One region of the Mesorhizobium sp. M8A.F.Ca.ET.207.01.1.1 genome, then DNA from elsewhere that is predicted to be linked to it. Evidence: riboswitches for the same ligand, from Rfam matches in the RefSeq annotation. Region 1 holds a riboswitch; each other region holds the start of a gene.
What was found. A riboswitch is a leader RNA that binds a small molecule or an ion and turns the genes downstream of it on or off. The one in region 1 is predicted to bind cobalamin.
Positions count from the first base shown of each region.

Region 1 (4,799 bases):
GAAGGCCGCAACGCGCTTAACCACCTGCGTCACACGATCAGGTTCCGGCCGGTTGGCCAACGCACGATGGCCAAGCGCCGGATCGACATCGCTCTCGTCCTTGAAGGAAATGGCGCCGGCGAGGATGCGGCCATCGAGTTCGGGCAGCACGACATGCATGGCAAGGTCGGCCGGCGCCAGGCCGCGCTGGTTGTTTTCCCAGATGTCGCGACGCGTGGTGGCGACGATGACCTGGAAAACCGGCACGCCGGCGCGGTTGAACAGGGTTTCGACACCGGGTTCGGCACCCGAAGCGAAGGCGGTCGCGGTGATGATGGCGGCAGGTTTCAGCGATGCGATGGCATTTTCGACGAACGCCAGGGACACAGGATCCTTGAGGCTGGAAACGAAGATCGGGACCGCTGCCAGTCCCTGGGAGCGCAAGGCCTCGGCCAGCGCATCGATCGGGGCAACGTCGGCCGCGAGCAGCATCGAGCGGTAGAAGAGGATAGGGACGATGGGAGCACCGACATCTGAAAGGTCCGGCTCCTCCGCGACCCCCAATCCAGACTGATAGTAACCGGCCTTCGGCACGCTGACCGGACTGGCGACGGACGTATCCTGTCCAGCCAGGCCTGCCAGCCTCCGAACCAGCGCGCTCATATTGGCCGGGCCGCCCTCTCGGAAATAGCCAAGCAGGCCGTCGAGTTCGGCGCGTGGCAGCGTCGAGGCTTCGATCAGCCTGAGATCCTCGTCATGGCTTTCACCCGGAAGCAGCGCCAGTTTGATGCCGCGCTCACGGGCAATCACCGCCAGCTGGTCGCAGCCATAGCGCCACCAGTCGTTGCCGCCGAGGATGCGCACTAGGATGACCTTGGCATGGCGGGCGACGCTGTCGATCCAGAGGTCGACGGACATGGGATGGCGCAGATCGCGCAGTGCCGCAAGCCGCATGGAGGGCAGGCGGTCGGCGTCCGCCTTCCACGCCGCCGCCAGTCCGGCGAGATCGCTGTCGGTGAAGGACAAGGCCACGATATCCGCCGGCGTCTGCCTGAGATCGACAGGCTCGGCGAGGTCGTCAAGCGAAGCGGAGGTCGTGGTGAGGATGTGCATCGCGGTCCGTGTCTAATCAGCCGGCGAGGATACGTTCGATCGCCGGACGGTTCAGCCCCTTGAGACCAATGACGACCAGGCGCGAGCGGCGGTCGTCCTCGGCGCTCCAGGCACGGTCATAGTAATGATTGACCCGTGGGCCGACGGCCTGCAGCAGGAGCCGCATCGGCTTGCCGCCGACCTCGACGAAGCCTTTTACACGCAGCACGTTTTCCTGTTCGGCGGCCTCTGCGACACGTTTTGCCAGATCGTCGGGATTGGCGATCGAGGGAATGTCGACGATGAACGTGTCGAAGTCGTCATGCTCGTGGTCGAATGCGCCGTCGTGATGGGACTTGCGGTTCTCGATGTCGTCCTCGACGGCAAGACCAAGCCCGAGCAGCACCGAGGGATCGACCTTGCCATGCGACGTCGGCACGATCTTCACGGCGCGGGCGGAGTGTTCGTTGACGATGGCGTTGGCGCGGGCCGCGCCCTCGGCGTCCATCAGGTCGCTCTTCGACAGGATGATCAGGTCGGCGCAGGCGATCTGGTCCTCGAACACCTCTTCGACCGGATCGTCATGGTCGAGGCTTTCGTCCCCGGCGCGTTGCGCCTGCAGGGCTTCCATGTCGTTGGCGACGCGGCCTTCCGCAAGTGCGGGACCGTCGACCACGGCGATGACGCCATCGACGGTGACGCGGCTTTTCACCGTCGGCCACTGGAACGCCTGGACCAGAGGTTTGGGGAGGGCGAGACCGGAGGTTTCGATCAGGATGTGGTCGACCTTCGGCGTCAGCGACAGGATCTGGTCGAGCGCTGGCACGAAATCGTCGGCGACGGTGCAGCAGATGCAGCCATTGGCCAGTTCGACGATGTTTTCCTCGGGGCAGGTGTCGATACCGCAGCCCTTGAGGATTTCGCCGTCGATGCCGATATCGCCGAATTCGTTGACGATGATGGCAATCCGCTTGCCGCCGGCATTTTCCAGGAGATGGCGGACCAGCGTCGTCTTGCCGGCGCCGAGGAAGCCGGTAACGACGGTGCAGGGAACGCGGGAGAGATTGCCGGCCGAATTTGGAGCGGTCATATCAAGTCCTTCAGCATGTCGAGAGGAGGGATGCGGGCAACGAGGCCGCGCTTGAGGCTATCGGGCCGGCCGCGCCAGGGAATGACGCCGTCGGTCGAGGTGGCGAAGAGTTTCGCGCCGGCGACGAGATCGGCGCCGCTGGTTGTGGTCAGGTCGCCGAACACATAGCTCCAGCATCCGTCGCGCAGGATCGCGGCGCTCAGCCTGCGCTTGCAATTGCCGAGGCATTCGACCGTGCGGATGCGAATTTGCTCGCCCGAGGCGGCTTGGCGGGTATCTTCAGCCAGAAGTTCGCCGGCCCGGGGATGGGCGTCGGAACCGGTCTCGTCGCGACAGGAGGCGCAGACGATGACAGTGATGCCGGCCAGGGGATCATCCCCGCCGGACGAAATGTCCGTTGTTTCAGCCGAGAAACTGCTGTCGCGATCCAAATCAGGCTCCTTGCCCGGAAAACCCGCCGGGCGATCGGATTCTTGCATTCCAGACGGCAGGTCTCCTGGCTCGCGGGTCATCGCCTTGGGTAGCCGCCTTCCCGGGACAATCCCAGTGGCTTTCGGCCTTGGCTCTTCGCTTACAGTTGCGGGGACAGCCGCGGATTTGGGCTTTTCGGCCCGCACCGCATTCCCTCTTGGCTCCTCCCTTTGCCGAGAGGAGACCGTCTGGATCGGATTTAGGCTCTTGCGGGCAGCGGTGTCAACGCGAGCTTACGACACCGCGATGTCGGACAGCGCCGGGCCGAGGTCGCCGGCAGGCGTCACTTCGATGCGTTCAAGCCCAAGCCAGCCCTGCATCTGCTTCAATTCCTCGAAAAGTTCAGCGGCGGTTTCAGGCGGCGCGCCGGGCTCGGCATAGGCGGCATGGACGCGCAGGACACTGGCCGGCCGGTCGGCTTTGAGGTCGACGCGCGCCACGATCCTGTCGCCAAGCAGGAAGGGCAGGACATAGTAGCCGTATTGGCGCTTCTCGGCCGGGGTGTAGATTTCGATGCGATAGTGAAAATCGAACAGCCGCTCCGAGCGCGAGCGCTCGAAGACGACGGGATCGAACGGCGCCAGCAGGGCGCGGGCCTCGATCTTGCGTGGCAAACGCGCATCCCTGTGAAGGTAAGCTGGCTTGTCCCACCCCTCGACACGGACCGGCAACAACTCGCCGAGTTCGACCAGTTCCTCGAGCCGGCCTTTCATGTCGGCGGGGGAGAGCCGGAAATAGTCGCGCAGGTCGCCTGATGTGGCGATGCCGTGGGCGCGGGCGGAAATGCGCAGCAGTTCGCGGTGCGCGTCCGGGGGCGCCGGTACCGGCAGGTCGAGGATCGCTTGCGGCAGCACCCGCTCCGGCAGGTCATAGAAGCGCTCGAAACCGCGCCGGTGCGCCGTGGTGATGCGGCCGGCCCAGAACAGCCATTCGAAGGCGTGCTTGGCGTGGCTCCAACCCCACCAGCCGCCGGAGCCTTTCTGGCCTTCCAGCGCCGAAGCGGCGATCGGGCCACGATCGACGACCTGGCGGTAGATCTCTTCTATATAGGCAGCGTGCTCACGGCCCCATTTGGCCAGCCCCAGATACATTTCATCGCCTTGCTCGGCGCGCTGCATGCGCCAGCGCATCAGCGGGTACGTCTCGACCGGCAGGAATGAAGCCTCGTGCGCCCAATATTCGAACACCGTGCGCTTACGCGTCACGGCGGCGTTGTCGAGCAAGGCGACGGGATAGGGACCCAGACGCGAATAGAGCGGCATATAGTGGGCACGCACCACCGCACTGACGGAATCGATCTGCAACAGGCCGGTGCGGGACAGAACGCGGGCGAAATGGCGGCGGTCGGGCATGCCGGCGGGGCGGGGATCGAGAAATCCCTGAGCGGCGAGCGCGATGCGCCGGGCGGCGGCTAGCGAGATCTTTTCCTTCATGCAGGCGTCACTCTGAGGGTGCTTTGACAAAGATGTGATGGGTGATTCCAGCCCATGCTAGCAGGGTTTTGGCGGCAACCCTGTCAGGAGAGAAAAGTGGAGTAAAAAGAGAAGGAAATCAAACAGGAGCCTATGAGACCAGTTTCTCCCGGAATGCCGTCCAGCTCGTTGTTTTGAACAAGGTTTGACTTGCTTCGCTGGAAGTGCTGCGCTAACCCTCGCCGCGTTGCAGCATAGGCTCCTTAAAACGGTTCAGCGGTTAAACTGTCACGCTTCCGCATTAAGGTCCGGTGCTGTAATCAACGTGGATTGGCGCCAACGGAAAGCCGCTGCATGAACGCACTCCTCAGTTCGTACCTGCCCATCGTCCTGTTCATCGGCGTGGCGCTGGTGGTCGGCCTGGCGCTGCTGGTCGCACCGTTCCTGGTGGCCTACCGCAACCCCGATCCCGAAAAGCTGTCCGCCTACGAGTGCGGTTTCAACTCGTTCGACGATGCCCGCATGAAGTTCGACATTCGTTTCTACCTGGTGTCGATCCTGTTCATCATCTTCGACCTCGAAGTGGCCTTCCTGTTTCCCTGGGCAGTGTCCTTCTCGAAGATCGGCATGCTCGGCTTCTGGTCGATGATGGTGTTTTTGGCGGTGCTGACCATCGGCTTTGCCTATGAATGGAAAAAAGGAGCGCTGGAATGGGATTGAACGACAGTTCAGGCACCCTCGTCGCGCCAAAGCCC
Region 1 is NZ_SRUS01000008.1:201,754-206,552, forward strand. It holds gene EN850_RS23800 (cobaltochelatase subunit CobN) at 1-1,092, opposite strand, end outside; gene cobW (cobalamin biosynthesis protein CobW) at 1,109-2,161, opposite strand; gene EN850_RS23810 (DUF1636 family protein) at 2,158-2,592, opposite strand; cobalamin riboswitch at 2,630-2,836, opposite strand; gene EN850_RS23815 (winged helix-turn-helix domain-containing protein) at 2,866-4,065, opposite strand; gene EN850_RS23820 (NADH-quinone oxidoreductase subunit A) at 4,399-4,764, shown strand; gene EN850_RS23825 (NADH-quinone oxidoreductase subunit B) at 4,755-4,799, shown strand, end outside.

Region 2 (4,799 bases), on a different contig from region 1:
GATCTCGTCGCCGGGGCGGAACACCAGCAGCCGTTCCGCCGGAAAGACGTCGCCCGAAATCGAGACCTCGCCCTCCAGCGTGTAGATGGCGCGCTCTTCCGCATCGGCCGGGATTTTGACACTGGCGCCGGGCGCCAGCCGCAAATCAGCGTAGAGCGTTTCGGAATCCGCCCGCACCGGAGACCGCAATCCCTGGAAATCACCGATGACGACGCGCCCGCTGACGCCTTCGGCATCGATTTCGGGAAGCCGAAGCGCCGCTGTGTTCTCGAACACCGGCGCAACCTCTTCCTTGCCGTCGGGCAATGCCAGCCAGGTCTGCAGGCCGGAGATGGACATCGGCGCGCCGCGCAATTCCTGCGGCGTGCGCTCGGAATGGACGATGCCGCGGCCCGCGGTCATCAGGTTCACGTCGCCGGGCTCGATCACCATTTCGGTGCCGAGCGAATCGCGGTGCCTGATCTTGCCGTCGAACAGATAGGTCACGGTCGACAGGCCGATATGCGGATGCGGACGGACATCGAGCGCCTGGCCGGCGCGCAGGATCGCGGGACCCATGCGGTCGAAAAAGATGAACGGCCCGACCAGGCGCCGCTTGGCGGTCGGCAAGGCGCGGCGCACTTCGAAGCCGCCAATATCCTTGGCGTTCGGGATGACCATCAGCTCGATCTGGTCGCTGGCGAAGGCATCGCCGGCCTCAGGGTCTTTCCCCGGGAAGAAGCTCATGAACTCTCCTGGTCAGCGCTCGGTGGCTGCCTCGGCCGCATCAGGCAAAGCGGATCGCGGCCTTTGCTCTTAGTTTGGCCGCCACCTCTTCGCGATTGCGCGGATGCTGGTGGGTTTCGAGGGAATCAAGCAATTCGCGTGCGGATGCCGCGATGGCTTCGACAGCATGATCGAACGCATGCTGGTTCTGTTTCGACGGCCGCGTCGTTCCGCTCAGCTTGCGGACAAACTGGAGTGCCGCGTCGCGGACTTCGTCATTGGTTGCCGGCGGATCAAAATTGAACAGGGTCTTGATGTTTCTGCACATCGTTTCCAAACCTCCTCTGGTCCGTTTCAATCGGGACGAACTGTATCCTCAATCATGATCGTGTCCAAAAATCGGTAAGGCTGCTCGGAGCCTTAGTCCGCGTCGAGCGGCTCGGTTCCAACCGGCTTGCCATCGCGCGACAGCCTGATCTTCTCGACCTTGTCTTCGGCTGCCTTCAGCAACCGGTCGCAATGCGCCTTCAGCGCCTCGCCACGCTCGTAGATCCGGATCGACTGGTCGAGCGGCACGTCGCCACGCTCGAGATCATCGACGATCTTCTCCAGCGCGTCGAGTGCCTGTTCGAAGCTCATCGCCTTAACGTCTTCATTGATCTCACCGCTCATCATTCATCCTTTCATCAGTCGCCCGACATGGGCGGCGACCGAAAATGCCAATCCCTGCAGATCGTAGCCACCCTCGAGTAGGCTGACGAGCCGGTTGCCGCCGTGGCGTGCGGCGCGCTGCATCAACTGGCCGGTCGCCCAGTCGAAATCGTCCTCGGTCAGATTGATCTCGGCCAGCGGGTCGCGGTGGTGCGCGTCGAAGCCGGCCGAAATGATGATCAGGTCGGGGGCGAAATTGTCGAGCGATGGCAGCACGCGCGACAGGAAGGCATCGCGAAACACCTCGCTGCCGGTCTGTGGCGCCAGCGGCGCGTTGACGATGTTGCCGGCACCGGTCTCGTTCTTCGCCCCGGTGCCTGGGTACAACGGCATCTGGTGCGTCGAGCAATAGAGCACCGACGGATCGTCCCAGAAAATATCCTGCGTGCCGTTGCCGTGATGCACGTCCCAGTCGACGACGGCGACACGCTCGGCGCCGTGCCTCTTCTGCGCGTAGCGGGCAGCGATCGCCGCCGTGTTGAAGAAGCAGAAGCCCATTGCGGTGGTCTTTTCGGCATGGTGGCCGGGCGGACGGGCGGCGACGAAGACATTGTCGGCGCGGCCCGCAAAGACGTCGTCGACGGCGGCGTTGGCGGCGCCGATCGCCGTGATCGCGGCCTGCCAGCTCTTCGGGCTGGCGGTGGTGTCGGCGTCGATGTGGGCAATGCCTTCGTGGGGGATGGCGGCGCGGACACGCGCGACGAAATCGGCGGGATGCGCATAGAGGATCGTCGCCTCGTCGCCTTGCGGTGCCTCGACGCGGTCGAGCGCGGCAAAAGCTTCGTCGTCGAGCACGCGCTCGATGGCGCGCAGGCGGTCGGGCCGCTCGGGGTGACCCGGCGGGGTGACGTGTTCGAGAAAGATGGGGTGCGTGTAGAGACGGGTAGCCATCTCCCCTATCTAGTGCCCCGGCGCCGTAATGGCCATGCATGGCGGCTTGATCGCTGGGGAAAATCACGCCTGCGTCCATTGGCGTCGCTGCGGGGATTGGCGACGCCGGGGCTTCGGCGTAAGGTGACCGACACTGCCTGGTGCCTGCCGGTCTGTTTGTTTTAGCCGCATTCTGCGACGCCAAGTGATTTCACTTGGCTGCAAATGCTCCGGCGGGAGAATCGGGAACACGGTTAAATTCCGTGGCGTGCCCAACGCTGTAAGGGGGACCGCGCCGGTAAATGCCACTGTCGATGACGGGAAGGCACCGGACGCGGGTTGATCCCGAGCCAGAAGACCGGCCTGGCAGGCATCGTCATCCGCATGGTCAGGCGGATGACATCAGAGCGATGTGGGTCCTCTTGGACGCGCAAAGTTCGCTCTGAGAATTTGAACTGCTGCAATCGCAAGGGGACAAGCGATGCCGGAAGCCATGACCGCTCCAATGGGCGATGGATTTGATCAGATAGCGCGTGACGCGGTTTATCGCGCCATGTTCACGCGGCGCGACGTCCGCAGCCATTTTACATCGGAGGCGATCGACGATGCAGTGCTGGCGCGGCTGCTGCTTGCCGCCCACCACGCGCCATCGGTCGGCTTCATGCAACCCTGGAATTTCATCGTCATCCGCGATGCCGCGCGACGGGCGAAGGTGCGCGACCTGTTCCTTGCCGCGCGCGAGCAGGAACTGCCGGCAATCGAGGCAGACCGGCAGGCGCTCTACCGCAACCTCAAGCTCGAAGGCATTTGCGAAAGCGCATTCAACATCTGTATCACCTGCGACCGCGAGCGCTCGAAAGGCTCGCCGCTGGGGCGCTGGCACAACCCGGAAATGGATCTCTACAGCACGGTCTGCGCGGTGCAGAATTTCTGGCTGGCCGCGCGCGCTGAAGGCATTGGCGTCGGCTGGGTCAGCATCATCGAGGCGCAAGCGCTGAACAGCCTGCTGTCTATCCCCGATCACGTGACGCCGATCGCCTATCTCTGCGTCGGCCGTGTCTCGGAGTTCGCGCCGAAACCAGACCTCGAAACGCATGGCTGGGGCCGGCGCCTGCCGCTGCCCGACCTGATCATGAGCGAGACGTTTTGCGGCCAGGGTGAGGCACCGCTCAAATCGGCGGTGGCGCGCCTCGACACCGTCGCAGGTGCGCCCGCCAGCCCCGCCGATCAGCGCGTCGCGCCGGCCATGTCCCAGCGCGAGCCGCCGAAGGTGGAGAGCGCCTTGTCCTTGAGTTCCCGGAACTTCGACGAGGCTTCGGCCAGCCTGGCGTCCCAGGCGGCATCGGGCACCTGGCCCTCGACGGTCCTGAAATAGACCTGCATCAGGCAGGCAATGGCGAATGGCTCGATGAAGGCCGCCTTGAAAGCCCAGGCAAAGACGATGGCGAGCACGAAAGCCCAGCCGGCGAGTTGCCCGGGCATGACATAAAGAATGGCGGCTGCCGGAGCCAGCATCAGCAGGAAAATCACGAAAGACACGCCCCACATGATGACCGCCAGCCAGACGGCGTTCTTGACCATGGTCTTGCCGTTCTGGGCGTAGAGCACCACGCCTTGCCGCGCCGTCTCGAAGGGCGAGGACGAATTGATGCGGATATTGTAACCGAGAATGATCTCGTCGACATAGGTCAGCGACAGGCGGATCACCGTGTTGAGGAACGAGACCAGGCCGCTCAGGCCCGGAATGGGCAGGAAGGCCGCGATGCCGCCCAGCAGGCCGGTGATGGCGCGGATGGCGCCCTTGACCAACTGGTCGACGACGAAAAGGATGTTCGCCTCGGCAAAGCGCTCGGTCACAACCTCTTTCGCGTAGGCGATCTGGTTCTGGCCGTCGGGAACGTCATGTCCGTCGATCAGATGCACCATGACGGCGATATGGCCTGCCTTGACGACGTAGAGGATGTATTCGCGCAGCCAATAGACAGCGATCGAGACGACGCCGAATCCGACCACACCGCCCCAGAGGGCAAAGGACAACGGTCCGTCGGGATCGGTGGAGATATGTCCGACGCCGTAGCCGACCGAGGCACCGGTGCCGGTGGCCATGATGTAGGCCAGCGTGATGCCGAAATAGACGATCATGCGAAAGACAATGAAAGGCCAGGTCCGCATCATGATGGACACCGACCTGCCGATATCGAAATCCCACATGCCCCGAATCCCCCAGAGGTGGCTGTGGAGGATGCGCCCAAACCGGCTATTGTCAATTGGAGGCGGTGGCGGAAGCGCCACGGCGGCTCAGTTTGGCCGTGCTTCCGGTTTGTCGAGCAGGCCTTCGAGCAATTGCTTGAACGCGGCCACCACCTTTCTCGACGTCGCTTCGGGATCGTTCGAGTTGGCGATCCGCTGTGCGGCCTGACTGCTCGCACCGTTGATCAACCGCGCCGCCGTTTCGGGATCGACGCCCGGCACCACCATCCCCTCCTGTTGCAGCGCCGTCAGATGATCGGTCA
Region 2 is NZ_SRUS01000005.1:95,717-100,515, forward strand. It holds gene EN850_RS15935 (pirin family protein) at 1-726, opposite strand, end outside; gene EN850_RS15940 (DUF2277 domain-containing protein) at 767-1,033, opposite strand; gene EN850_RS15945 (exodeoxyribonuclease VII small subunit) at 1,126-1,377, opposite strand; gene EN850_RS15950 (histone deacetylase family protein) at 1,381-2,307, opposite strand; cobalamin riboswitch at 2,486-2,668, shown strand; partial or broken gene bluB (5,6-dimethylbenzimidazole synthase) at 2,840-3,346, shown strand; gene EN850_RS15960 (hypothetical protein) at 3,514-4,497, opposite strand; gene EN850_RS15965 (TetR/AcrR family transcriptional regulator) at 4,585-4,799, opposite strand, start outside.
Region 2: it holds a riboswitch for cobalamin, as region 1 does, so the genes downstream of both, bluB (5,6-dimethylbenzimidazole synthase) here and EN850_RS23810 (DUF1636 family protein) in region 1, are expected to answer to the same signal.

Region 3 (4,799 bases), on a different contig from region 1:
TTCGAAAACGATATCCCGGCTCGCAACCGCATAGGCATGGGATTCATGCTTCATTGTTGCCCCGCTTTACATCCCTGCCCGCCAGCAGGACCGCTTCCACCGACAACGCCTGTAGACTTTCGGTCGTTCCTTGGCAAGGTAACCTTGCCGGCAAGGCGCCGACATTTCCGGGATCAGTCGAAGGACGGGCGGATCAAGCCTCGATTTCCAGCGCCGACAATGGCTTGGAACAACAGGCCAGGATGAAGCCGTCGTCGATCTCATGATCGAGGATGCCGCCATTGTGGCTCATCTCGACGCTGCCGGAGACTTTCTTCACCTTGCAGGTTCCGCACAGGCCGAATTCGCAGGCCGCCGGTATTCGCACGCCCGAGGCGCGCGCGGTCTGCAGCACGGTCTGGCCGGCGACGCAGTCGGCGTCGACATCCGAAAGCGCGAAGCGGATCGGCGTCGCGGCTTCGACGGAAATTGCCGCGCCGTCTTCAGCCGGCGCGGCAAACGGTGCCGGGACTTCGTCCACGGCCGGCGCGGCAAAGCTTTCCTGATGGTATTTTGCCATGTCGAAGCCGGCGGCTTCGAGCATGCCGCGCACGGCGCGCATGAAGGGATCGGGCCCACAGCAGAAGATTTCGCGTTCGCGGAAATCGGGTGCCAGGAGCGGCAGCCGGATGGCGTCGATGCGGCCCATATGGCCGTACCAGCCCTCGCGGCTCGACCGCTCCTCGATCATGAAGCCGAGCGACAGGCCAGGCATGTGGCCACCGAGCAGTTCGAGTTCCTTGCGGAAGATGATTTCTTCCGGGCGCCGCGCGCAGTTGACGAAACCGACATCGGTCCATGGCGCACAGTCGTTCAGCCAGCGCAGCATCGACATCATCGGCGTCACGCCGGAGCCGGCCGAGACGAACAGATATTTCGCCGCCGGATGGCTGTGCAGTGAAAAGTCGCCGCCCGGTCCATAGGCCTTGACGTGCGAGCCGGGCGCCAGGTGATCGAACATCCAGCGTGTGCCGATGCTGCCCGCCTGCGCCTTCACCGTCACCGCGATCGAGAACGGCCGCGACGGCGACGACGACAGCGTGTAGGTGCGCATCAGCGGCCCATCCGGCGTCGGCAGTTCCAGCGTCACGAACTGGCCCGGCTTGTAGCGGAACCAGGTCTGGTTGTCGGACCGGAAGGTGAAGGTCTTGACGTCGGGCGCCTCGTCGCTGACACCGGTCACTTCCAGCACCTGCAGCCTGTCGTTCCAGGGCGCCATCTGGTCGAGATGGCGATAGAGGCCAAGGTCGGTCATCGCATTCATCCCTGCATACCTTTCATTTTGCGGATGTCGTGATCCCAAAACCGCTGCACACTTTTGGGTGACATGCGCTAGGCGACGCTGCGCAGCGCCGGCCGCCCGCCTTCGGCCAGGCGCGGACCGATGAAGCGGGCATACCAGTCGACGAACTGGATGACGCCGCCTTCATGCAGCTCCGAATACGGGCCGGGTTCATAGGCCGGCGACAGGATACCGAAAGCGTTCTCCTCGACGATGCGGCGGTCCTGGTCGTTGGTCTCGGTCCAGACATGGGTGAGTTCGGCGAGATCGTAGTCGACACCCTCGACCGCGTCCTTGTGCACCAACCACTTCGTCGTCACTGCCGTTTCGGTGGCGCTGACCGGCAGCACGCGGAAGGTGACGGCATGATCAACGAGGATGTGGTTCCAGGTCGTCGGGTAGTGATAGTGCATCAGCGTGCCGATGCGGTCGGCCGAAACGCTGTCGGACAGGTCCTTCCTCACCGCCCGCTTGCCGGTCATCGTGTAGCTCTGGGCGTCGCGCAGCAGCGGCGCGCGGGTGGCGCGGTATTGCCCGGCCGGGTCGATGCGGAATTTGCTGGGCAGGCCAACAGCTTCGCACTTCGCCCAGTGCGCCAGCATCTCCGGATCGCTGTCGGCGCCTTGCACGCCGGTCACGGTCGGTGCTTCCGGGAAGGTCTTGCACAGTTCGGGATGATTGCCCGCGCAATGATAGCATTCGCGGTTGTTTTCCCAGACCAGCTTCCAATTGCCCTTCTCGATGATCGTGCTCTCGAAGGCGATCTTGGCCTCGCTCAGCCGGTGCGGCTTGAGATAGGGCTCGATCATCGCCCGCATCGGCGCGAAGTCGGCCGGCTCCTTGGCCAGGCAGATGAAGACATAGCCGGCGACGCTTTCGCAGGCGACCGGCTTCAGCCCGAACTGGCTCTTGTCGAACCCCTCGGCCATCTGGCGGGCGAACAGCAGGCGCCCGTCCAGCTCATAGGTCCACTGGTGATAGGGACAGACCAGTTTGGCGGCCATGCCCTTGTCGCTGTTGCAGACGCGGCTGCCGCGATGGCGGCAGGAATTGTGGAAGGCGTTGATCTTGCCCTGCTGATCGCGCACCAGCACGATAGGATAGTCGCCGATCTGCACGGTGATGAAGCTGCCCGGCTTGGGCAATTCGCAATCGTGGCCGATGAACAGCCAGTCGCGATACCAGATCAGCTCCATGTCGAGCTTGAAGTAGTCCGGGTCGGTGTAAAAAGGCTGTTCCAGCGAAAAGCCTTGTCTGCGGCTGTTCAAGAGCCTCAGCATGTCGTTGCGCGCGTCCATGTCCTGTCCTCATTTTCAAGGACTGAACTGGTGGTGATTGAGGAAGGACTGGACGCAGATCGGCGCAAAGCCGGACAAACACCATCCGCCTCTTGACCGCCCACCGCGATCAGTCGAGTTCTAGCCATCTCGGGCTGGTTTCCGGGCTCTGGAGTCGTCCTTACGGACCATCGCGACACCTTCCCAGGCTTACGCCCAGTGGTCTCCCGTTGCGACTTGAACTCCACCACCGTTGCGGGGGCAGCGCCGGAATCTGACCGGCTTCCCAATTCTCCGCTCCGTCGTCACGCAGCGGCACCTGAGATGCCTGATCTAATCACGGCAGGGTTTGCGACATCGGCATGAAAAGCGACATCGCATCCATGCGGCGCGACACGCATGCTGGAACGTCGTGACAGGGGTCGCATCATCAAATCGCCTTCTGTCGCCAGGCGCGCCGGCACCGTTTTTCGACCCCTTTGCCGGGGGCGAAAAGGTTAACAGTTTCGAAAAGTGACTATTAGCAGATTCTAAAATCGAACCGAACGGTTCGTTTCTGTTGACGGTGCGTGCAGGACGGTGTGAACGCCGAGCCTCCGATACAGTTGGTGATCGGGGTGTCATTTTTAGCTAACTGATTGATATAACGACAGAAAATAACAGATGTGGAAATCATTGGTACAATTTCAAGTGGTAGAGTCATGGTCCACGCTGAACAACTTCGTGATTGGAAACAGCAGAGGTGCTCTCCCACATCGGGGCGGTCCGAACGACGCGATTTTAATCCCAAGACACGCCGCTAGACGGACGGAAAAATACTGGAGTACCCAAAATGAAAAAGATTGTTCTCACTGCCGCCGCCCTTCTGGCCATTTCCGGCAGCGCCTTCGCTGGTAGCGACCATTACGGTTCGAACGCCGCCACCCCCGCTGCCACTGTCGACAGCTCGTACACCGCTTCGACCAGCAAGTCGGAGCCGGCTGCTCAGACGCCTGCCCAGGGCGCCGACCACAATCTCTTCGGCAACAACTAACAGCCGATCCCCGGCTTGCGGCGGGGCGACCCTGCCGCGCGGGGTGGATGCCACAAATTCAGGAGTACCTAAAATGAACAAGATCCTCATTGCCGCCGCCGCCGTCCTGGCCCTCTCCGGCAGCGCCTTTGCCGGCAGCGACAACTACGGTTCGAGCGGCGCCAACCAGGCGGCTGTCACGTCGACCGACAACGCGAACACCGCGTCGATCGGCAAGTCGGCTCCGGCCACCGAGGCGCCTGCCCGGCCGGGTAGCGATCGCAACCTCTTCGGCCGTTGACGCCTGTTGCGAGTGGCGGGCTCGCTCGCCACTCGTGGAATTCAAGACATCAGGAGTATTGGAAATGAACAAGATCCTCATTGCTGCCGCCGCCGTTCTGGCCCTCTCCGGCAGCGCTTTCGCCGGCAGTGACAACTATGGCTCCAATGGCGCCAATCAGCCCACTGCATCGTCGACCGTCAATGTCGATACGTCGCATACGGGTTCGGTCCGCAACAGCGACTCACCAATCTACAAGCTGCTCAACTCGTCCGGCGACGTGCAGAAGTCCGCCCCTCACGGCGCAGACCGCAATCTCTTCGGCAACAACTAACCAGCCGTCGTGATGTATAAAAAGAGAGCGACGGGCCTGCCCGCCGCTCTCTTTTTGCGTTGTCGAGACATGGCTGGCCTCAGGCGGCTTTTGCTTCCGCTTCGTGCAGCGCGAACGACCGTCCATCCGCATCGAAGATATGAAGGTCGCCGGCATTGGCGGTCAACTGCAGCGTCGAGCCGCGCTTGACCTCGACATTGCCCGGCAGCTTGGTCACCAGCGGCAGGTCGGCACGGCCGATGTCGATATAGACCAACTGAACCTCGCCGAGCTGCTCGACATAATCGACCGTCCCCTCGAACAGATAGTCCGCACCACTGGCGATCGCGAGATCTTCCGGCCGCACGCCGAAGCTGACCGCCGCTCCCTTTGCCGAAGCAGGCGTCGCGATCGGCACCGTCGCCTTGCGGCCGCCGACATGGCTGATGATGGTCGGGTTGCCCGTCTTGTCGACCGTGGCCGGCAGGATGTTCATGGCCGGCGAGCCGATGAACTGGGCGACGAATAGGTTGCCGGGGTTCTTGTAGAGCTCCATGGGGGTGCCGACCTGCTCGATGTGGCCATCCTTCAGCACC
Region 3 is NZ_SRUS01000003.1:544,733-549,531, forward strand. It holds gene EN850_RS11405 (PqqD family protein) at 1-54, opposite strand, end outside; gene EN850_RS11410 (hybrid-cluster NAD(P)-dependent oxidoreductase) at 194-1,294, opposite strand; gene EN850_RS11415 (aromatic ring-hydroxylating dioxygenase subunit alpha) at 1,372-2,619, opposite strand; cobalamin riboswitch at 2,734-2,936, opposite strand; gene EN850_RS11420 (DUF680 domain-containing protein) at 3,431-3,631, shown strand; gene EN850_RS11425 (DUF680 domain-containing protein) at 3,705-3,911, shown strand; gene EN850_RS11430 (DUF680 domain-containing protein) at 3,976-4,224, shown strand; gene ugpC (sn-glycerol-3-phosphate ABC transporter ATP-binding protein UgpC) at 4,304-4,799, opposite strand, start outside.
Region 3: it holds a riboswitch for cobalamin, as region 1 does, so the genes downstream of both, EN850_RS11415 (aromatic ring-hydroxylating dioxygenase subunit alpha) here and EN850_RS23810 (DUF1636 family protein) in region 1, are expected to answer to the same signal.